DNA from 2 places in the Paenibacillus sp. OAS669 genome. Region 2 is predicted to be linked to the other one. Evidence: riboswitches for the same ligand, from Rfam matches in the RefSeq annotation. Region 2 holds a riboswitch; the other holds the start of a gene.
What was found. Region 2 has a riboswitch for cobalamin ahead of GGC63_RS10940 (ABC transporter substrate-binding protein). Riboswitches for the same ligand answer to the same signal wherever they lie in the genome.
Positions count from the first base shown of each region.

Region 1 (10,985 bases), on a different contig from region 2:
ATGTACTCGATTCCTATGACCTCCTCCGTATTTGATTTGATCGGCAAGCATGAGGATAGCGTGAAGCATCGGGAGGAGTATATCGTGATGCGCGAGCTTGCTTTGAATGCGGGCCGGATTACGGGGACGGCCGTTTTTATCGCTGTGGTGACGATGACTTCCTCTCCTGCCGCGATGAACTGGCTGCTCCTGGGCATCGGCTGCACTCCGATTGCATCCTGGTTTTTCATGCGAAAGGTTCCGATGGATAAACCGGTTAAGGCGTCGTAATCATCCTGCTATGGAGCCTTCCGGCAGTATCCAGGCTGTTGACAAAATAAGGAGCGCCGTTACAATTAGGACGGAGGTGTAGAGCATAGAGCGACGAGTCCTGTGCGGAAAGGAGTGGCTTTAGATGAGCAAAAACAATCGAATGGTCAACAGCGTTACGGAACTTATTGGGGATACGCCGGCGGTACGGTTGAACCGGTTAACAGGAGATAATGACGCCGAGGTATACGTCAAGCTGGAATATTTCAATCCGAGCGGAAGCGTGAAGGATCGGGCGGCCATGAACCTGATAGCCCAGGCGGAAAAAGACGGGATCTTGAAGCCGGGCGCTACGATTATCGAGCCGACCAGCGGCAATACCGGAATCGGGCTTGCCATGAATGCGGCGGCCAAGGGCTATAAGGCGATCCTGGTCATGCCGGATAACATGACGAAAGAGCGTATTAACATATTGAAGGCGTACGGAGCTCATGTAGAGCTGACCCCTGCCGATCAAAGAATGCCGGGGGCGATCCGCCGCGCGCTGGAGCTTCGAGATGAAATACCGGACAGCTTCATTCCGCAGCAATTCGAAAATCCGGCGAATCCGGATATTCACAGAACGACTACGGCACTGGAAATTATCGAGCAGACGGAGGGCAAGCTGGATGCTTTCGTGGCTTCATCGGGAACGGGAGGCACGATTACCGGGACAGGCGAGGTGCTTCGCGAACGCATTCCGGGCATTCAAATTTATGTCGTCGAGCCTAAAGGCTCCCCGGTATTATCGGGCGGCAAGCCGGGCCCGCACAAGTTGGTAGGAACGAGTCCCGGCTTTGTTCCGGCTATCCTTAATACGGAGGTGTACGACGAGATCGTACAGGTGGCCGATGAGGACGCGCTCCGTACGACCCGGGAGCTGGGCAGCAAGGAAGGCATTCTGGTCGGTCCATCCGCCGGCGCTACGGTGTGGACTGCGCTGCAGGTAGCCAAGAAGCTCGGTAAAGGGAAGAGGGTATTGTGCATAGCTCCGGATACGGGAGAACGGTATTTGAGCATGGGCATCTTTGTTTAAGTTGGGACGAGCACCTCGTGAGAGGTGCTTTTTTGTGTGTGAAGGAACGCAAGGAAGCTCGCTCGGAAGAAGCAGCAAGCCATTCAAAATTAGGCAGGAATATTTGAAAAACAAGTTGAATAAAAATGCATTTAGATGTATAATTATAAGTAAAGAACAATACAAGGTAGGATGGTGATTGACTTGATTATAGCATTAGAAAATGAGCCTCCTGCACAAGGACAGTTTGAGCAATTGCTGGCATCCGTCGAGGATCATGCAGCCGATGCGGAACTTCTGTATAAAACGTACTGCCAGAGCCCTTATGTGATCGCCGCTTATGACAAAGGCCGGCTGGTGGGCATCGGAAGAGTGACGGGAGAGTCGGATGGGCAAGGCGGGCTGCAAATTACCGTGCTTGAGGATTACCGCTGCCACGAGATTGAAGCGAACATACGCAGGCTGTTATCGATCCACCGTTAATAGCATTTTTACAGCAGCCTATTATTTCTTATATAGATTTTATGCAAGCCCGAGGCTATTGTGCCCTGCGGGCTATTTTTGCGTTGAAGGGATGGCTTGCAGATTTGGCTCAGCCCAAGCAAGAGCAATTTTATTTTGCAAAAAGCCGCCGGTTGGGTGTAATATGGAGTAATAATTTATCTATCCATGACATGTAAGCGGAAGACAGGTTTTGTCTAACGCAAAACCTGGAAGGAAGCTAATGTAAGGCACAACTCTTGGGAGGGTTAACCACCGATGGAACAGTTTAAAATGCGAATTATTGAGCTGCTTAAGGAAGACGCGAGAAGAACCCCGGCGTTAATAGCGACTATGCTGGGTGCGCCGGAGGCGGAAGTGGCGGAAGCGATCAAGCAATTGGAGGATGCGCACGTCATTATCAAATACGCGCCGATTGTGAACTGGGCGAAGGTGGACAACGAGAAGGTAACCGCATTGATTGAAGTTCAGATCACGCCGGAACGCGGACGCGGCTTCGATGCGATCGCCGAGCGCATTTACTTGTATCCGGAAGTCAAATCCGTATATTTGATGTCCGGAGCCTATGATTTGCTGGTAGAGATCGAAGGGAAAACGCTGAAGGAAGTCGCTTCTTTCGTATCCAATAAGCTGTCGCCGATAGACCGCGTTTTATCGACCAAAACACATTTCATACTTAAAAAATATAAGCAGGACGGTATCACCTTTGAAGATCATGAGGATGACCGCCGTATGTTAATCTCCCCGTGAAGGATGATGAGTGATGATCAAACAACATGAGCCTTCTACAAAGTCGATGTCGGGTTATTTGGCTCCCTTGGTGAGAGAAATCCCTCCATCAGGGATCCGCAAATTTTTTGATCTGGTCAGCGCCAGCAAGGATATCATTTCCCTTGGTGTCGGCGAGCCGGATTTTTGCACGCCTTGGCACGTGCGTGAAGCCTGCGTGTATTCCCTTGAACGCGGCAATACGAAGTATACGCCGAATGCTGGAATGCCGGAGCTAAGGGAAGCGATCGCCGAGTATTTGTACGATTCGTTCCATGTGCCGTACGAGCCTTCTGACGAAATCCTGGTTACGGTGGGCGGCAGTGAAGCCATTGACTTGGCCTTGCGTGCCTTGATCGTCCCGGGGGATGAAGTGCTTGTTCCGGAGCCTTGCTATATCTCCTATTCTCCGATTACGAAGATCGGCGGGGGGATTCCTGTCGGGATCGAGACATTCGCGAAGGATAATTTCAAGCTGACTCCCGAGGCCTTGAAGGCGAGCATTACACCTAAGTCTAAAGTACTGATTCTGTGCTATCCGAGCAACCCGACGGGCGGCATCATGACGTACGAGGATTGGCTCCCGATTGCAAAAATTGTTGAGGAAAACGACCTTATTGTCATTTCCGACGAAATCTATGCAGAATTGACTTACGAACAGAAGCATGTCAGCTTCGCTTCCTTGCCGGGCATGAAGGACCGCACCATCCTGGTCAGCGGCTTCTCCAAAGCCTTCGCGATGACCGGCTGGAGGATGGGCTATGCTTGCGGACATAGGGATCTAATTTCAGCGATGCTCAAAATTCACCAATACACCGTCATGTGCGCACCTGCTATGGGGCAAGTCGCAGCTCTCGAGGCTTTGAAAAACGGTATGGATGAAAAGGATCGCATGGTAGAGTCCTATAACCAACGGCGCCGGCTCGTCGTTCAGGGCTTCCGGGACATCGGGCTCGAGTGCCATGAGCCGCAGGGAGCGTTCTATGCCTTCCCTTCGATTGCTTCTACAGGGCTAAGCTCGGAGGAGTTTGCCCAGCGTTTGCTCCTTGAAGCGAAGGTCGCTGCGGTGCCGGGATATGTGTTCGGCTTGGGCGGAGAAGGCTTCGTGCGCTGCTCCTATGCGACTTCCGTCAATCAATTGCTGGAAGCGATCGAAAGGATCGGAAATTTTATACGTAAATTATAGTTTCGACAAAAGTAGTCATTTCCATCTCCGACAAAAACTGTTATCTTTAATAGTATAGAAGTTTCATATCCTTTGGGGTTATGGGACTTCCGAATCTAAAGATATGCCAGGGGGGGATGAAGAATGGCTTTTCCGGAATATCAGCTTAGGCATTACCCGCAAATCGGTTGGATTCGAGAGAATAATCAGCAAGCCAAGTGGTTTTTTGGGAAAAAGAAGCGGTCATCTTCTGACGTATCTTTGGAAGAAGAGATTTATAGGTTGCGCCAGGAGCTCGAACGACTGGTTCAGAGCGAGCAATGCTTGACCTCACCGGAAGTTGTGAAGATCAGCATGATCCTGGACAAAAAGATAAATGAGTATATGAATCGAAATAAGAGGAGCCGGTAACGGTTCCTTTTTTTACATTTCAGCCTGCGGCCTTCTCCTTTTTTTATCTCTAGTTTTGAAAGAAACGAGACATTTATGATATGATTGGGGGTAACAGCAATCCAAGAAAGCGCATCTATAAGGAGAGGGAACATGAAAGGGAAATTCATGCTCATCATCATGCTGCTGCTGGTGCTAGCCGGCTGCGGCGGGGGACCCAAGGCTGATGTATTGATTTTTATGACAGGCCCCAATGGAATTCCGAACGAGGTGGGAGATAAGCTGCAGGCTGCGCTGCAAACGAAGCTTGGCGAAGCTCCGACCGTAAAGATTCAGACCACGCCGATGTTTTCTATGGATAAATTGGTTGTAGAAATTGCGGCGGGAGATAACAGTATTATTATTGTGCCGACGGAGCAGTTTAAAACGATAGGCCAGCAGGGCGGATATGTCAGTCTGGATGATGTGGCGAAGCAGGAGGATTTTCCCGGAGGCGTGCTGGAGCTCCCGGTAGATTCCAAGGATAAGAATGCAGCGCCCAAGAAAGAGAAGCATTTGTACGGTATTCCTTTGGAACAAACCAAATGGTTTACAGAGCTTAATTTGAATGGCAAAGATTTGGTAGCCTTCATTCCGGCCAATGCCAAAAATCTGGAAAAAGGCTTGCAGGTGATGAAGGTCATCGCGCAAAAATAGACCTAATGGACGTTCCTGCTGCATAGGCAGGTCTGACTTTAATTTCATAGAGTTACCGACTAGGTGCCTGTCTGCTTAACAAGCCGGCAGGTTAAAAGGGAAGCCGGTGTGAATCCGGAGCGGTCCCGCCACTGTATTTTGGAGGGAGAGTCTCATATTGCCACTGTTCTGAACCGGAATGGGAAGGCGAGGCCTCCGTACAACTCCATAAGCCAGGAAACCTGCCTAATCGGGAATAGACCGGGCCTTTCGAGGAAAAAGGAGCGTCGTTTGCACGCGCTGTCGTTCAGAATAACGGACAGCGTCTGCAATCGCATGCCCTCTGCTTCCTAATTGCAGCGATCAGGATCAGAGGGTTTTTGACGTGCATGCAAACCGGGACATGGAACAGGAACGATACAATGGGATGGAAGGACAAAGGGAGGTACCACAATGTGGAGTGAAATGAAACGAAGCGGCAGAAAAAAATGGCTGGCGGCCGTATTGGGCCTGGCGCTTGTGTTCAGCGCAGCCGGCTGCGCGCCGAAGGAGACGAAGCCCTCGGGGACGGCAGATTTGAAGGAGCCGGCTAAAGCGAGCAGCGGAGAACAGACAAGCCCTCCAGCCGCGAACGCAAAGGCTACAGTATATCCGTTGAAAGTGAAGGATGCAACAGGCAAGGAGTTTACCTTTGAAAAGGCGCCGGCCAAGATTGTGTCGGTGTCTCCCAGCGAGACGGAGACTCTGTTCGCTCTAGGCTTGGGCGACAAAGTCGTCGGCGTATCCGACTTTTGCGATTATCCGGAGGAAGCGAAGAAGAAGCCTAAGATGGGCAGCATCGTGAAGCCGAATGAGGAAGCGCTGATTGCGGCTAACGCGGATGTCGTGCTGTCGGGCGTATCGCTCAAAACAGCAGCCGTCGAGCAGCTGAGGGGCTTGAATGTAAATGTGTTTAAGGTAGAGCCCAAGACGATTGACGACGTCATGAACAATATTTTGAAATTCGGACAAATTTTTGACAAGCAGGAGCAGGCGGAGAAGCTGGTGGCTTCTATGAAGGCGGAGCGTCAGAAGGTTACGGATGCCGTCAAGGATCTGAAGCCGGAGCAAAAGAAAAGGGTGCTCATGGAATTTTCTCCTGGCTGGACGGTAGGGAAGGGAGAATTCATGGATGAGCTGATCACCTTGGCTGGCGGTATTAATGTCTCTTCCGACATTACCGGGTACGCGAAGCTGAATGAAGAAAAGGTGATCGCGGATAATCCTCAAGTGATTCTGTACCCGAAAAATCTGATCGATGAAAATTCCAAGAAGTCCATGGATCAAATCATTAGAGAGCGGACCAGCTGGGCTAATGTCGATGCGATCAAAAACAACAAGCTGGCGGGGTTGGATAAGGACTCGATCAGCCGTCCGGGACCGCGGATTACAGCAGCGCTGGTAGATGTAGCCAAAGGCATTTATCCGGAATTGGTGAAATAAAATGAAGCGGAAGCTAATGGCATGGGGAGGAGCGGGGGTGCTGCTCCTTCTTCTTTCCGTGACGATCAGTTTATCCATCGGTACGGTTCATGTGCCGCTCCTGCATGTATGGGGCATTCTGGCGCATCATCTGCCCGGAATCGGAGGCTCGGTTCCAGTAGATTGGCAGCCGGCCTCCGAGCAGATTATTTGGCGCGTCCGGCTGCCCCGCGTACTGCTGGGGGTGCTGGTCGGCGCCTCCTTGGGTATTGCGGGAGCGGCCTTCCAGGGAGTGCTGCGCAATCCGCTGGCAGATCCCTATACGCTGGGGGTTTCTTCGGGCGCCTCGGTCGGCGCTGCTTTCCTGATCTTGTTCGGGCTGCAGTTTGCCCTACTGGGCTCGGCAACCGTTCCGGTTGTCGCATTCATTACAGGAGCGCTATCCTTGATTACTGTGATTATTATCGCAAGAACGGGCGGCAAGATACGGATGGAAGCCCTGATTTTATCCGGGGTCGTCATGCAGGCCTTTCTCGGGGCCTTCGTCTCGTTTATGGTCGCGATGTCCAAGCAGGTTATTAATGAAATTGTGTTTTGGCTGATGGGCAGCCTGGCGCTTCGGGGCTGGATGTATTCGCTTGTGCTGCTGCCCTACTTGGCGATCGGCGTCATGATCCTGTTCGGCTATGGAAGAGCGATGAATTTATTCGCTTTGGGCGAGCAGCAGGCGGCCTATCTGGGTATAAGGGTCGAGCGAACGAAGCTTATTGTGCTGGCGGCTGCAACGCTGATTACGGCAGCGGCCGTGTCGGTCTCCGGGGTCGTCGGCTTTGTCGGCCTGATTGTGCCGCATTTGCTGCGGCTGATCGTTGGGCCGGACTATCGGCTGCTGCTGCCTCTTTCCCTTATCGGGGGAGCAATCTACGTACTGTGGGCGGATACGCTTGCCCGTACGGTCCTGAGTCCGACGGAAATTCCGCTCGGAGTGGTAACCGCGTTCATGGGGGCTCCGTTTTTTGCCTATTTGTTAAAAAGAAGCAAGCGATTGTCGAACGAATAATTTACGATGCCAAGATGTTGAAGGGAAGGGGGGCGGCAGGAAATGAACAGTGAGGAAGCTCATGCAGATGAGAAAGTTATTGCCGTGGAGGGTGTGGGATTAGCGTATTCCTCGAGGCAGGTGCTCGATAAGGTGAGCTTTTCCGTATCCTCGGGCGAATGCTTCGGCATCATCGGTCCGAACGGCAGCGGCAAGTCGACGCTGCTGAAGCTGATCTCCGGCGTCGAGAAACCTTCTGCTGGCCGGGTCCTTCTGAACGGTAAAGAGGCGTGCGAATACCCGCGCAAGCAGCTGGCCCGATGGGCGGCCGTGCTCCAGCAGGATGCCCTTCCCCCGCTTGGTTTTACCGTCCGCGAGGTCATTGCGATGGGCCGCTATCCGTTTCAAAACTGGCTCGGCGATGAAGCCGGGGCTGTGGACTCGGAGCGGCTAATCGATGACATCCTTGAGCGGCTGGAGCTGCGACCGCTGGAGCACCGCAGCATCGACGCCTTGAGCGGCGGCGAACGGCAGCGCGTCGCGCTCGGTAAGGTTATGGCGCAGCAGCCGAAGCTTCTGCTGCTGGACGAGCCGACCACGTATCTGGATATTGGCTATCAGGTCCAGATGATGGATTGGATTCGCTCCTGGCAGCAGGAATCGGGTCTTACCGTTATCGCCGTGCTGCACGAATTGAATTTGGCCGCGCAATATTGCGGCAGGCTGTTATTGCTGCAAAACGGCCGTATAGCAGGGATCGGCGAACCGGAGGAGGTTCTCCGAAGCGAGCTGCTGGAGCGGGTATACCGTACACAGCCGATCGTGCTTAAGCATCCGGTTACCGGTGTACCGCAAATTCTTTTGCAGAGCGGGGCCGATTCATAGCAGATTAAAGGATATAGGAACCAGATTTGGGAGGGACACGAACGATGTACAATAGAGATTGGCTGAACCGGGCGGTGTCAGAGATAAAGCCTCTGGATCAGGAGGCGATGGAGGCGGCGGAACGCCATCTGGACCAGTTGACCAAGCCTCCGGGCAGCTTGGGCAAGCTGGAGGAAGTGGCACGTCAGCTGGCCGGTATTAGCGGCCAAGTCGTGCCTGAGCTGGGGAAGAAAGCCGTCATTGTGATGGCGGCGGACCACGGCGTATGCGAAGAAGGCGTCAGTGCGTTCCCGGCTGAGGTGACTCCGCAAATGGTGATGAATTTCCTGAACGGCGGAGCGGCGGTTAATGTGCTGTCAAGGCATACGGGCGCGGACGTCGTCTGTGTCGATATCGGGGTGAATGCGGATTTGGAGCATCCCGGGCTAGTTTCGAGAAGTGTTCGCAAGGGCACTCGCAATATGGCGAAGGAAGCGGCAATGACCGAAGAAGAGGCCATTCAGGCGATAGTTACCGGCATGGACCTGGTCAAGGAGCTGGCAGGTCAGGGTTACACCCTGTTTGCAACAGGCGAGATGGGGATCGGCAATACGACGGCCAGCTCAGCGCTATTAGCGGTATTAAGCGGAACCGACGTCGGCGTTACGGTTGGCCGTGGGACCGGAATCGACGATCAGAAGCTGCTGCACAAGCAGGCCGTCATTGAACGGGCGATTGCCGTCAATCAGCCTGATCCGGCAGACCCGATCGATGTGCTTGCCAAGGTAGGCGGCCTGGAAATCGCCGGGTTGACCGGCGTCATCCTCGGAGCTGCGATGCATCGCCGGCCGATTGTGATCGACGGCTTCATCTCCTCGGCGGCCGCCTTGGCAGCAAGCCGTATTGCTCCGCTTAGCGCGTCATACATGATCGCTTCGCACTTATCGCAGGAGCAAGGACATGCGCGCTTGCTCGAAGCGGTGGGCTTGTCCCCTATGCTGCGCATGGATATGAGGCTTGGAGAGGGTACGGGAGCCGTGCTGGCTTTCCCGCTTATTGAAGCGTCGGTGAAAATCATGAAGGAGATGGCTTCCTTCGCCTCGGCAGGCATCTCTACCTCCAATAATTAATGGAAAGGCTGGACGGCAAATGCTGGTATTGGTGACGGGCGGAGCCCGCAGCGGCAAAAGCTCCTTTGCCGAAGCTTACGCATCGCGGCTTGAGCAGCGCGGCATTTACATCGCGACAGCCCAAGCGTATGATGAGGAAATGAAAGCACGGATCGGCCTTCATCGGAAGCAGAGAGACGAAGCAGGCTTCCCATGGACGACGCTGGAGGAGCCGTTTGAGCTGGACCGATTGTTAAACGGCTGGTGCGATCAGATGGCTGATCATTCCGGCAGCCAGCCTAACGTGCATCCGCAGCCTATTGCTGCTGAAGGAGCCGTTGTCCTGGTCGATTGCCTTACCCTCTGGCTGTCCAACTGGCTGCTTCGATACGAGCAGGATGCCAATGCCGAGCAGCTGCTTAGGCAGAAGGTAGACGAGCTGACTGCCGCCGGACGGCGATTCGCTGATCAGGGGCGTCATCTGGTGCTGGTAACCAACGAGGTTGGTTACGGTCTCGTGCCGGAATATAAGCTGGGGCGGCAGTTCCGGGATTTGTCGGGGATCATGAATCAACGGCTGGCACGGGAGGCTGAGCAGGTGTTCCTCGTAACGGCAGGAATTCCGATGGAAATCAAGAGCCGGCAATTCCAATGGTAGACACCGGATTTGGACCCATCCTCGTTCGCAGCCGCTTATCTGCATGATGGGCTTGGACAGAGGAATTATTACATATACAATGAATTGACTTTGAGCAAGCAAAAATGGCGATCAGGCAGTTCAAACGGGCGGGTGGATTTGGTTGTTGTTTTATTCTTGGCAGGAAACCGCTGTGATGCTGGTTTGCGCGATGATGATCGATTGGTGCATCGGGGACCCGCGCTGGCCGACCCATCCCGTTATCCGGATAGGACAATGGATACGCTGGGTCGAGTCCAAGCTTCACCCGGAGGGAGTCCGTCGCTCGGAGGCCGATGAACGATGGAGAGGCTTCCTGTTAACCGTATCGACGTTGGCGATTTCCTTTGGAGCCATGTGGCTTCTGCTTTGGGCTGCCCGGTGCATTCATCCGTGGCTGGGCTACGCGGTAAATACATGGTTCATCTCGACGACGATAGCGATTAAGGGCCTTAAGGATGCGGCCATGAAGGTGTACGTTCCTTTGATGCAAGGACGTATGGAGGAAGCGAGAACCTATACCGGCTATATTGTCGGCAGAAATACGTCGGAGCTCGACGAAGCCGAGCTTACGAGGGCAACGGTAGAAACTGTAGCCGAGAATACGGTGGATGCGGTCGTATCCCCGTTGATGTATGCGTTTCTAGGGGCGGCGCCACTGGCTATGCTGTACCGCGCAGCCAACACGCTGGATTCCATGGTCGGCTATAAAAATGAGAAGTATTTGTTCTTCGGCTGGGCTTCCGCACGCTGGGACGATGTGATGAATTGGGTCCCCGCGCGGTTAACCGGTGCCTTTCTGGTGTTAGTATCGGCCGTAACCAGCGGCTGCTCCGCCTTGCGGGCTGCGCAAGCGATTCGCCGGTTTGCCCGGCTTCATCCAAGCCCCAACAGCGGCATTCCCGAATCGGCGGTCGCCGGAGCGCTCGGCATCGAGCTTGGCGGTGTGAACGTTTATCATGGGAGAATCAGCGAGCGGGCACGAATGGGCTGGCCGCTTCGTGAAAGACGGATGGATGATATATTGAATACCG
Region 1 covers NZ_JADBDR010000001.1:1,168,650-1,179,634, reverse strand. The annotation lists gene GGC63_RS04785 (MFS transporter) at 1-270, shown strand, start outside; gene cysK (cysteine synthase A) at 395-1,324, shown strand; gene GGC63_RS04775 (hypothetical protein) at 1,508-1,786, shown strand; gene GGC63_RS04770 (Lrp/AsnC family transcriptional regulator) at 2,063-2,554, shown strand; gene GGC63_RS04765 (aminotransferase class I/II-fold pyridoxal phosphate-dependent enzyme) at 2,568-3,758, shown strand; gene GGC63_RS04760 (aspartyl-phosphate phosphatase Spo0E family protein) at 3,882-4,148, shown strand; gene GGC63_RS04755 (hypothetical protein) at 4,281-4,823, shown strand; cobalamin riboswitch at 4,868-5,067, shown strand; gene GGC63_RS04750 (ABC transporter substrate-binding protein) at 5,256-6,284, shown strand; gene GGC63_RS04745 (FecCD family ABC transporter permease) at 6,286-7,323, shown strand; gene GGC63_RS04740 (ABC transporter ATP-binding protein) at 7,366-8,187, shown strand; gene cobT (nicotinate-nucleotide--dimethylbenzimidazole phosphoribosyltransferase) at 8,232-9,296, shown strand; gene GGC63_RS04730 (bifunctional adenosylcobinamide kinase/adenosylcobinamide-phosphate guanylyltransferase) at 9,316-9,933, shown strand; gene cbiB (adenosylcobinamide-phosphate synthase CbiB) at 10,076-10,985, shown strand, end outside.
Region 1: another riboswitch for cobalamin. It lies ahead of GGC63_RS04750 (ABC transporter substrate-binding protein); the one in region 2 lies ahead of GGC63_RS10940 (ABC transporter substrate-binding protein).

Region 2 (10,985 bases):
AACGACTATTACGAGGATGTATATCAGCAGTATTCACCGGCTGACGTTGAGGAAATTTACGAAATCGCACATAACTATCGCTTCGAATTTCCTTCCTACATGGCGGCATCCAAGTTTTATACGGATTACGCAGTGAAGAGCAATGACCGCACGATGTACTTGGAGCATTACCCGGATAGAGTGGCGATTGTAGCGCTGCATCTGGCTCGTGGAGATATGAATACGGCTAGAACGCTGACTACGGCCATGATGGACCAACGAGTGCAGCCGGCGACTCCGACATTTCTGAATGCAGGCAAGAGCCGTCGTGGGGAAATGGTTTCGTGCTTTTTGCTGGAAATGGACGATTCCCTGAATTCGATTAACTATGTTCTCGGCACTTGCATGCAGCTTTCCAAAATCGGCGGAGGAGTGGCGGTCAATTTATCCAAATTACGCGGCCGCGGAGAACCGATTAAGGATGTAGAAGGTGCGGCAAAAGGCATTATGCCGGTGCTCAAATTGATGGAGGATGCCTTCTCCTATGCCGATCAAATGGGGCAGCGCAGAGGGTCGGGAGCTGCTTATTACAACATTTTCGGATGGGATATTATGGAACTGCTGGACAGCAAGAAGATCAATGCCGATGAAAAAACACGCCTCAAGACTTTATCGATCGGTTTGATCATCCCTAACAAGTTCTATCAGCTGGCGGAAGAAAACAAGCCTCTGCACGTGTTTGCTCCTTATTCCGTTTATAAAGCGTATGGAACCCATTTGGATGATATGGATCTTGATGCTATGTATGATGAATTACTGGCTAATGATCGTGTGCGTAAGAAAGTCGTGATGAGCGCACGCGATATGATGATCAAGATCTCCATGATTCAGCTGGAATCAGGCTATCCTTACATTATGAACAAAACCAATGCCAATCGCGTACACCCACTGAAGCAGCTGGGCGCGATAAAAATGTCGAACCTCTGCACGGAAATTTTCCAGCTGCAGGAGACATCGGAAATCAACGATTACGGCCAGCCGGATAGAATCCGCCGCGATATCAGCTGCAACCTTGCTTCCTTGAACATTGCCAACGTGATGGAGCTGAATAAAGTGAAGGAATCCGTTAAGGAAGGGATTACCGCACTGACAGCGGTCAGCGATATGACGACCGTCGCCAATGCCCCTGGCGTTGCCAAAGCGAATCAAGAGATGCATTCGGTCGGACTTGGAGCAATGAACCTTCACGGCTACTTGGCCAAAAATAAAATTGCTTATGAAAGCGAAGAAGCCAAAGATTTCGTTCGTGCTTTCTTTATGATGATGAACTATTACTCGTTGGAAAGAAGCATGGAGATTGCCAAAGAGCGCGGCGTTACGTTTGCAGGCTTCGAGCAATCCGACTATGCGAACGGCACTTACTTCGACCGCTATTTGGAAACGGACTACAGACCCGTTACAAGTAAGGTACAAGAGCTGTTCAAGGATATGCCAATCCCGTCTCCCGAAGATTGGGCGAGCCTGAAGTCCGCTGTACAAGCTTACGGATTATATCATGCTTACCGGCTTGCGATTGCGCCGACACAGAGCATTTCCTATATCCAGAATGCAACGTCAAGCGTAATGCCGATTGTCGAGCAAATCGAAACGCGCACTTATGCCAACTCGACTACCTACTATCCGATGCCGTATTTGAGCAGAGATAACTACTTCTTCTATAAATCGGCTTATCAGATGGATCAGTTCAAGGTATTGGATTTGATTGCCGAAATTCAAACGCATGTGGACCAGGGAATATCCACGGTCCTGCACGTCAACAGCGATGTGACTACGAGACAGCTGGCTCGATACTATATTTACGCAGCTAAAAAAGGACTGAAATCTCTTTATTACACTCGGACGAACCATCTTTCCGTTGAAGAGTGCATCAGTTGTTCCGTATAAGATAAGCTGGAAAGGGAGTTGCAGCAATGAGTGTTTGGAAAGCCGTGAATTGGAACCGTCCAGATGACGATTTTACGGATACATTCTGGAAGCAAAATATTATGCAATTTTGGACGGATGAGGAGATTCCGCTATCCGATGATAAAATGTCCTGGCTGACATTAAACGATGCGGAGCGGGACCTGTACATGAAGGTACTTGGCGGTTTAACGCTGCTCGATACGGTACAAGGCGGCGTCGGAATGCCCAAAATTCTCGAGCTCGTCGAAGGGCTGCAGCGTAAAGCGGTCCTCGGCTTTATGGGGATGATGGAGCAAATCCATGCCAAATCGTATAGCAGTATTTTTACCACATTGGCATCGACGGAAGAGATCGATAGCATTTTTCAATGGATTGAAAACAACCGTTTCCTGCAAGTCAAGGCGGAGACGATATCCCAATATTATAACAACATTCATTCACGCAAAGATTTGTACTTGGCGATGGCAGCCTCCGTACTGCTCGAGAGTTATTTGTTCTATAGCGGCTTCTTTTATCCGCTGTACCTGGCCGGACAAGGGAAAATGACGAGCAGCGGGGAGATCATTAACCTGATTCTGCGTGATGAGAGCATCCATGGGTTGTATGTCGGCATGCTGGCTCAAGAGGTGTATGCCCAATTGGATCAGGACGAGCAGCAAGCCGCTTATGAGACATTGCAAGGACTTCTTCGCTACTTGCACAGCAACGAAGAGCAATATACAGAGGAACTGTATACCGCAGTAGGGCTGACGGGCGAAGTGAAAGCCTTCTTGTGTTATAACGCAAACAAAGCCATGATGAACCTGGGGCTGGAGCCTTTGTTCCCGGAAGAGGATATCAATCCTATTGTCCTTAACGGGATTAATACTCGTACGAAGCAGCATGATTTCTTTTCCAAGAAAGGTAACGGCTATATTCGGACGGTTAACGTGGAAACTTTGACGGACGATGATTTTCTGTTTGGCGACTGATGCTTTATGATGGATGCTTTATGCTTGCCCAAAATGGAATTTTCCTATATGATCAGATAGGTTTCATACAAATTGCATATAAGGGGAACAAGGTGCTTTAGCAGATGCTAAAGCTTAATAGGGAAGTTCGGTGCAACACCGACGCGGTCCCGCCACTGTAATGGAGGAGTCACAGCAACGGTGCCACTGGTCTAGCCATAGACCGGGAAGGCTGCTGATGATGAGGAATCCAGAGCCAGGAGACCTGCCTGTTCTGACAGCACTGCTTTTACCTACGGCTGATAGGGAAGTGTTAAAGACGGCTTGTCGTTTGTTCCTCAACAACCGGGGCATCTTTACCTTTCTAGCTTCACGTCTGGGTAAAGATGTCTTTTTTGTATTTCATTTTAGAAAGAGAGAGGAATTTATAATCATGCATCCTTCATTTTTACGGAGCAAAATGGCACTTCAGCTTGTCCTGTTGACGCTTTGCGTACTACTTGTGATGGCCGGGTGTAGTCCGGCTGCACAGCGTCAGGCTAATTCATCTGCTTCCTCCGGCAGCGTACATCCGGAAGAGGTCGTGCTGGCCGCTCCCCGCGATCTGGCTCCGGGTCCTCAGGATTCCTATTACACAAGTACAATTCTTTATGTTTGGGAGCCGTTAATTACAGCCTCCGAGGATGGACAGCCTGCCCCCAAGCTGGCAAAGTCTTGGAAGATGTCCGAGGACGGCAAGGAATGGACCTTTCAGCTGCGGGAGAATGTTCAATTTCATGATGGGGAGAAGCTGAATGCCGATGCGGTCATCGCTAACTTTAACCGCTACAAGCAAGTAAGTCCCAAGAGCTCGCCGTTCTATACTCTGGATATCAAAAGCTCTTATCCGGGGTTAAAGGATGTCGTCAAGATCGACGATATGTCCTTCAAGCTCGTCTTCGAGAATCCGCAACCGACTTTACTGTATTCGATGGTGAATTTCTCAAGCCCGATCTACAGCCCTGAAAATTTCAATGAAAAAGGCGATTTTAACGGCCTTCCTCAAGGAACAGGCCCTTTCAAGCTGATCGAACATAAGAAGGACCAATTTGCATTGTTGGAAGCTTTCGACGGCTATTATGGTCAGAAGGCTGCCAGCCAACGGATACGTGTTCGCGTCATACCGGATCCTGATACCAGACTTGCCGCTTTGAAATCAGGAGAGATTATGGGGGTTATGGACCTCGGTGCTATTCCTCCGACTCTAGCCAAAGAACTGTTGAAGGATTCGCAATTCGAGCTTTCGGCTACAAAATCAACCATCTCTCATTATCTTCATCCGAATGGAAAAAAAGCGCCTTTTGACAACCCCAAAATGCGTCAAGCCGTTAGCATGATGATAGACCGTCAGCAATTAGTGAAGGAGCTTTACTTGGGTTATCCTGCGGCAACGGTTAATTTTCTGAACAATACCTCGCCGTTTTATAAGGATATCCCATTGGACTATCGGCCAGAAGAGGCCAAGAAATTGGCAGCTGAAGTACTGGGCAATCAAAGAAGAAGCATCGAGTTGATCGTGCCAACTTACGGCTTGGACCGTTATCCTTATAAGGCGCAAGCAGAGCTATTCCAATCCGTGCTGAAGGAATTGCAGCTGGATGTGAATATCCGCATTCTGGATGGGGCCGCCTTTAAAGATGCCCAGGCCAAAGGAGATTATGACCTGGCATTGGCTACGCAAGGTCTTCCGAACGGAGACCCGTATACGTTATTCACCAACTATTTATCCAGCACAGGCTCCAGCAATAAAAGCTACAGCCTTGGCTACAAAAACGACAGAGTGGACCAACTGCTGAATCAAGCAAAAGCCACCCTGAGCATGGACGAGCGCAAAGGCATTTATAATGAGCTTCAAACGATAGCGGCATCCGATTTGCCGACAATTCCTTTGTTCAACGATGCGAGCTTGATTGCTTACAACAAGAAAATTACCGGTTATAAGGCAACGATTTACGGAACTACGCTTCCCGAGCTCAAATGGGCATCGTAACATGATGTATTTCATTAGACGGATAGCAGCAGCCATTCCGGTCATTATGGGTATTTCTTTTATAGCTTTTGCACTAAGTGTGGCTTCGCCCGGAGATCCTGCGGTCGAAGCTTTAAGCATGAATGGGATTAAGGAGCCGACAGAGCAAGAAATTGAGGCGAAAAGGGCAGAGCTTGGATTGAATGATCCCATGTTCGTCCAATATGCACATTGGCTGTGGAAAGCGAGTCACGGGGATCTTGGAACTTCTTATATGACGAAAGAATCCGTAAGCGGGGAGCTACTGCGCCGGCTTCCTGTAACATTGAGTGTTTCAGGGATGGCCTTGGTCATTGCAGTTGGCACAGGAATTCCACTGGGAATGCTCATGGCCATGAAGAAAAACACATCTTTTGACCACACGGCGCGAATATTGGCTTTATCCCTGGTTTCAATCCCCGGCTTCTGGCTGGCCATTTTGATGATCACCGTATTCTCCGAAAAGCTTCACTGGCTGCCTACCAGCGGCTATGGAACCTTTAAACATCTTATTATGCCCGCCATCGTATTGGCAGCCGGAACGAGTGCAGTACTTATGCGCTTAACCAGAGCGGCACTGCTTGAGGTATGGAATCAGGCATATATGGTAACAGCGAAAGCCAAAGGTCTGCACGACACACGCATATTGATCATTCATGCTTTGCGAAATGCCATGATTCCGCTTATTACCGTCATCGGATCCTACTTCGGAGCTATTCTTGGCGGATCGGTCATAGTGGAAGTGATTTTTGCCATACCGGGTATTGGAAGGTTTGCTATGGATGGAATATTTCGCAGGGACTATCCCGTTATTCAAGGGTATGTTGTATTTACAGGCCTTGTCTATGTAGCTTTTAATCTGTTAGTCGATATGTCTTACCTTGTCATTCATCCGCAAATGAGATTGGGAGGGAAGCTTCAATGAAGCTGAAGTTTACCTCTATCAGGCTACCAGGCCACAGGGTGATGCTGAAGGGGGCTGCCGGATTCGCTTGCTTAGTGCTTTTATTGATCCTCTTATGCAGCTTCCTGGCGCCGTGGATCGCACCGTATGACCCCAATCAGGTGAATATGTCAGAACGGCTGGCACCACTTTCTCCCGAGCATATCCTCGGGACGGACACATTGGGCAGAGATGTGTTCAGCAGACTCCTTTATGGAGGAAGGGTATCCATACTGCTTGCCATCGCGGTAACGGCTGTCACCATGGCGTTGGGACTTATCATTGGAACGATAGGGGGCTATTGGGGAGGATGGATCGATGATCTCATCCAAGGCATCGTGAGTATTTTTCAAGGCTTGCCGGGGCTTGCTTTCATGCTGGCTATAGCAGGGACCCTAGGGCCGGGGATTAAGAGCCTGTTTATTGCCCTTATCGTAACCTCGTGGCCGGATTTCTCCCGGGTGGTCCGTGGGGAAGTCATGAAGATTCGCGAGGAGTCTTATGTCGAAGGCATTCGTGCCTTAGGAGCTGGACATCATTATATCATCGTCCGTCACATCATTCCTAATATGATAGGACCGTTACTCGTATTATTTACGATTCGGATTGGCCGGGTTATCTTATCCATCGCTTCGCTAAGCTTTCTCGGTCTGGGGCTCCAGCCTCCCGCAGCCGATTGGGGCGTTATGGTGAATGATGCAAGGCCGTACTTTCGAAGCTATGCCCACCTCATGCTGGCACCAGGACTCTGTATTGCAGTTGTCTCATTATGCATCAATTGGATAGGGGATCATCTTAGAGACAGGCTCGATACCAAATCGTCTCAGGAAAGATCGTTACTTTAAATGGAAGGAAGTGGTGAATCATGGCCCCGCTACTTCAAATTCAGAATGTGACAGCATCCTTTCGGACGAAAGAAGGGATGGTTCATGCCGTGAAGGGGGTTTCCCTTGATCTGCATCAAGGACAAATCTGGGGATTGATCGGTGAAACCGGCAGCGGGAAATCGGTTATGGGCCTTAGCATTCCCGGTCTTCTTCCCGATACCGCACAAGTAACAGGATCCATTATGTTTAAAGGACAGGATGTACTGAAGCTGGAGCCAAAAAGCTTGCGCAAATGGAGAGGCAGTGAGATCGCGCTGATCCCGCAAAATCCGGCAACCTCCTTGAATCCCGTTCTGACGATCGGGTATCAGCTGAAAGAATCCATGGTCAGATACCGGACAGATAAAAGACGAAAACAGCTCCATACAGATGCTGTACAGCTCTTGTCGCGTTTGCAAATGCCGGAACCGGAGCGTAAAATGGGAAGCTACCCTTTTCAGCTTAGCGGCGGAATGAAGCAGCGGGTTCTTGCCGCCATCGGCATGTGCGGTCATCCATCGCTTATTATTGCGGATGAACCTACCAAAGGCTTGGACGCCATGGTCAGATATCAGACAGTGGAAGTGATGAGGACAGTCGCTCAACAAACGGGTGCGGGAATGCTCGTCATCACGCATGATCTGCATGTAGCGGAATCGTTATGCGATAGGATCGGCGTCATGTATGCAGGCCAAATAGTAGAGCAGGGCGACGCTAAGGAGCTATTCCGCAATCCGAAGCACCCCTATACCCAAGGGCTCCTCGGATCGATTCCCGGCCGGGGGATGGTGCCTATTCCAGGTACAAGCATGGGAGTCTCTGAGACGAGCACTGGCTGTTCGTTTTATAGCCGATGCAAGCATAGACAACAAGAGTGCAGCATGGAAATGCCTGAATTGTATTCGTTGTCCACAGTCACAACCCCGGGCAGCTGTACGGGCACTGAACAAGCAGAAGCAAGTAAAGCGAGGTGTTTTCTCTATGATCCGAGTCGCCAACCTGAACAAAACCTTTCAAACCGGCTGGCTACATAAATTCAGTTATAGGGCGGTTCAAAATATCTCGTTGAACATAGAGTCTGGCGAGACCTTGGGCTTAATAGGAGAGAGCGGCTGCGGCAAATCAACGTTATCCCGACTCATACTAAAGCTTCTTCCTTGCGATCCTGGGGGAAGCATTGTTTTTAATGGCGTCGATATTACGTATTACACGATGAAGCAAATGCAGCCGCTTCGCAGGCAAATGCAGATCTTATTCCAGCATCCGGACTCCGCATTAAATCCGCGTCAAACGATAATTCAAAGCATGCTGGAGCCGATTACGTTGCATCGCTTGATGGATAAAGAAGAGGGCTTGGCTAAGGTCCTTGAGCTGATGGAGTTAGTTGGACTTCATCGTGATCTTCTGTACAGGTATCCCCATCAAATCAGCGGAGGACAGATCCAGCGGGTCGTTATTGCCAGAGCCCTGACCCTGGAGCCCAAGCTCTTAGTCCTGGATGAGCCCACTTCGATGCTGGATGTCTCCGTTCAAGCGCAGGTCGTAGAACTGCTGCAGCATATTCAAAAGCAGTATCAAATGTCTTACCTGTTTATCTCCCATGACTTGGACCTCGTTCGCCATACTTGCAGTCGAATTGCGGTGATGCATCAGGGATGCATAGTAGAGCTCGGGGATAGCGCCGCTATATGGGAGCAGCCCGAGCATCCTTACACTCAACAGTTAACAGAGGCGTTTAGAGCCTTTTCTTCCTATTCCATCATGTAAAGGAGATCAGCGAATGAATCATATTAATACGACTATTTCAGCAATGCCATCTGAATATTGGATTCAAGCCTGGGAGCAGGCGGCAGCCAAAGACTGCAGGGTGGGAATTGACGCGGAGGAAGAGAGCTATTGGGTCGAAAACGCACCCGCCTATGATGAGCGGAATCCGTTAGCTCCCTATACGCAGCCGATCATGAATACCATTTATGAGTACCTTGCGCCGGATGACCATCTCCTTGAGATCGGGCCGGGAACAGGCGGGTTCACGCAATTGCTTGCTCCTAATGTCGGTGAGATCACCCTGATTGAACCGTCGAAGGCAATGTACAAGGAGCTATGCAGCAGCTGGCCGACGAGAATCGGTTCCTTTCCAGAAGCGATTATCAGCAAATGGGAGGAGGCACCTGAGCATAAGGCAGACATCGTATTTGGTGCGAATGCCTTTTACCGGATTCGGGACATGAAGGCAAGTCTGTTGAAAATGCACGAAACTGCACGCCGGCACGTCTTTCTTATCCAGTCTATCGGCAGGCCCTTTGCAGGTCCGCTTCAAGTCAAGGAGATGGAAAAGGAACGCGCGGATGCATTATCTGATATTTTGCATGAGTTGAATATTTCACATTCATATGAACGTTTTCCGATAAAGCGAAAGAATGGAATGATCCACGACGTTGCTTTAATCCATTGGAGATCTGATCAAAACCGCCAGAAATAAGGCGGTTTTTGTTTTTTAGCATAATATATTGACATCCGCGGTCGCTGAATGCGAAAAATTCGATTTGTCGATGCGGGGTTATCTCACTAATCTGCTGCTTGCTCAGATCCCCGGCGGCGCAGGCTCATGAATACCAACGACAACGCAACTATCGTGAGGATGATCCCCAGCAATCGAAATCCCTCGAAGCTGAACTTCCCTCCCATCACGATACCTATCAACAATGAGGAGAGAATGGTTCCGAAATATCTCGAAGTATTAAACAATCCTGAGGCTACACCGATGATTGGTTTTGGCGAGCTTTGAAACAAGGCTGCTTGCATGCCGACATTGTTCAACCCGTTACTAATTCCGAAAGCAGCTAATGCCAGACATACGCTAATAACCGGCGAAGCTTGATTCAAGGTCACAATCCATATGGACCCCAAAGTCATTAATATAGCGGACACTAGTAAGGCCGGTCGAGGACCTGATTTATCGATCCATCGTCCTGCCAACGGTGAAACAACGAGCGAGCATAAGCCTAAACTTAGCATCAGAATCCCGGTATGGAATTCGCTGACATGCCGAACCAGCTGCAAGTAGGAGGGAAGCCCGAAGAAGATCGAGTAAAACAGAACGTTAACGAGCATGAATTCGACGTTGACCCAAGTTATCGCTGGATACTTGGCGAATGTGCGCAAAGGAATGAAAGGCGATGACGTTGTTAACTCATGTCGCACAAAAACTAAAAGCAGCACAAGACCTATCAATCCGACAGCGACATTGAATAACGAAACATGTCCTGTGGAATTTGCTGATAATAATCCAACGAGCAGGGCAACCAGACCCGCTGCGAAAAGCAAGATACCCGGTACATCCATCATACTCATCCATTTCCGAAAGGACATGCTGCTTTCAACCTGTGCCGAAGCTCTGTCCTCGGGAATCGTCCTCCATGCCAAAAAAAAGCTCGCCGCCGCAAACGGAATATTGACGAAAAAGATTGCATGCCAATCCCACCAGTGAATCAAGACCCCTCCAATAAACGGTCCAATGGCTGCTGCTCCGGAGAGGAATATGGACAATACGGATAGCGCAGTCGCTTGCTTCTCCGTAATATGAATTCGTACAATAGCCATTCCCACGGCTACCATCATGCTGGTTCCGACGGATTGCACAATACGGAATACGATGATCCACCCAAAATTCGGAGATATGGGAGCTGCTAAGGAGGCGGCGAAGGCAATCAGTAGCCCGGTAAGAAATATCTTCTTGCGCCCGAATAAGTCACTAGCTTTTCCCATGACGGGTTGGGCAATGGCACTCGCAATGTAGAAAGAAAATATGATCCAGGAAACCGTAGTAAAGTCGAGCTGAAACACATTTTGCAGCCTTGGAATAGCAACCGAAACCATGGAAGAATTTAAGGGGTTCATCAGGATCCCAAGTCCTACAGAAATCATTAACCACCAACTGCGGGCATTCATTATTAAGCTCCCCCTAAAATGTTTTAATGCTATCGTACATGAAATCAGTTATTTACTCCAACGCATTTTATGTTATGATTTCATTGACTTGAGGGAATGAATGGAGGGCAAGAAAATGGAACTCCTTCAATTGCAATATTTTATTACAGTAGCCCGATTGGAGCATGTGACCGAGGCTGCACGAAGTCTGCACGTTACGCAATCATCACTGAGTAAAACGATTCAACGCCTGGAGGAGCATCTTGGAGCTCCGCTATTTGATCGAACAGGAAGGAATCTGCGTC
Region 2 covers NZ_JADBDR010000004.1:94,337-105,321, reverse strand. The annotation lists gene nrdE (class 1b ribonucleoside-diphosphate reductase subunit alpha) at 1-1,923, shown strand, start outside; gene nrdF (class 1b ribonucleoside-diphosphate reductase subunit beta) at 1,950-2,915, shown strand; cobalamin riboswitch at 2,989-3,182, shown strand; gene GGC63_RS10940 (ABC transporter substrate-binding protein) at 3,328-4,923, shown strand; gene nikB (nickel ABC transporter permease) at 4,925-5,866, shown strand; gene GGC63_RS10930 (ABC transporter permease) at 5,863-6,729, shown strand; gene GGC63_RS10925 (ABC transporter ATP-binding protein) at 6,750-7,784, shown strand; gene GGC63_RS10920 (ABC transporter ATP-binding protein) at 7,732-8,517, shown strand; gene GGC63_RS10915 (class I SAM-dependent methyltransferase) at 8,531-9,232, shown strand; gene GGC63_RS10910 (MFS transporter) at 9,319-10,701, opposite strand; gene GGC63_RS10905 (LysR family transcriptional regulator) at 10,817-10,985, shown strand, end outside.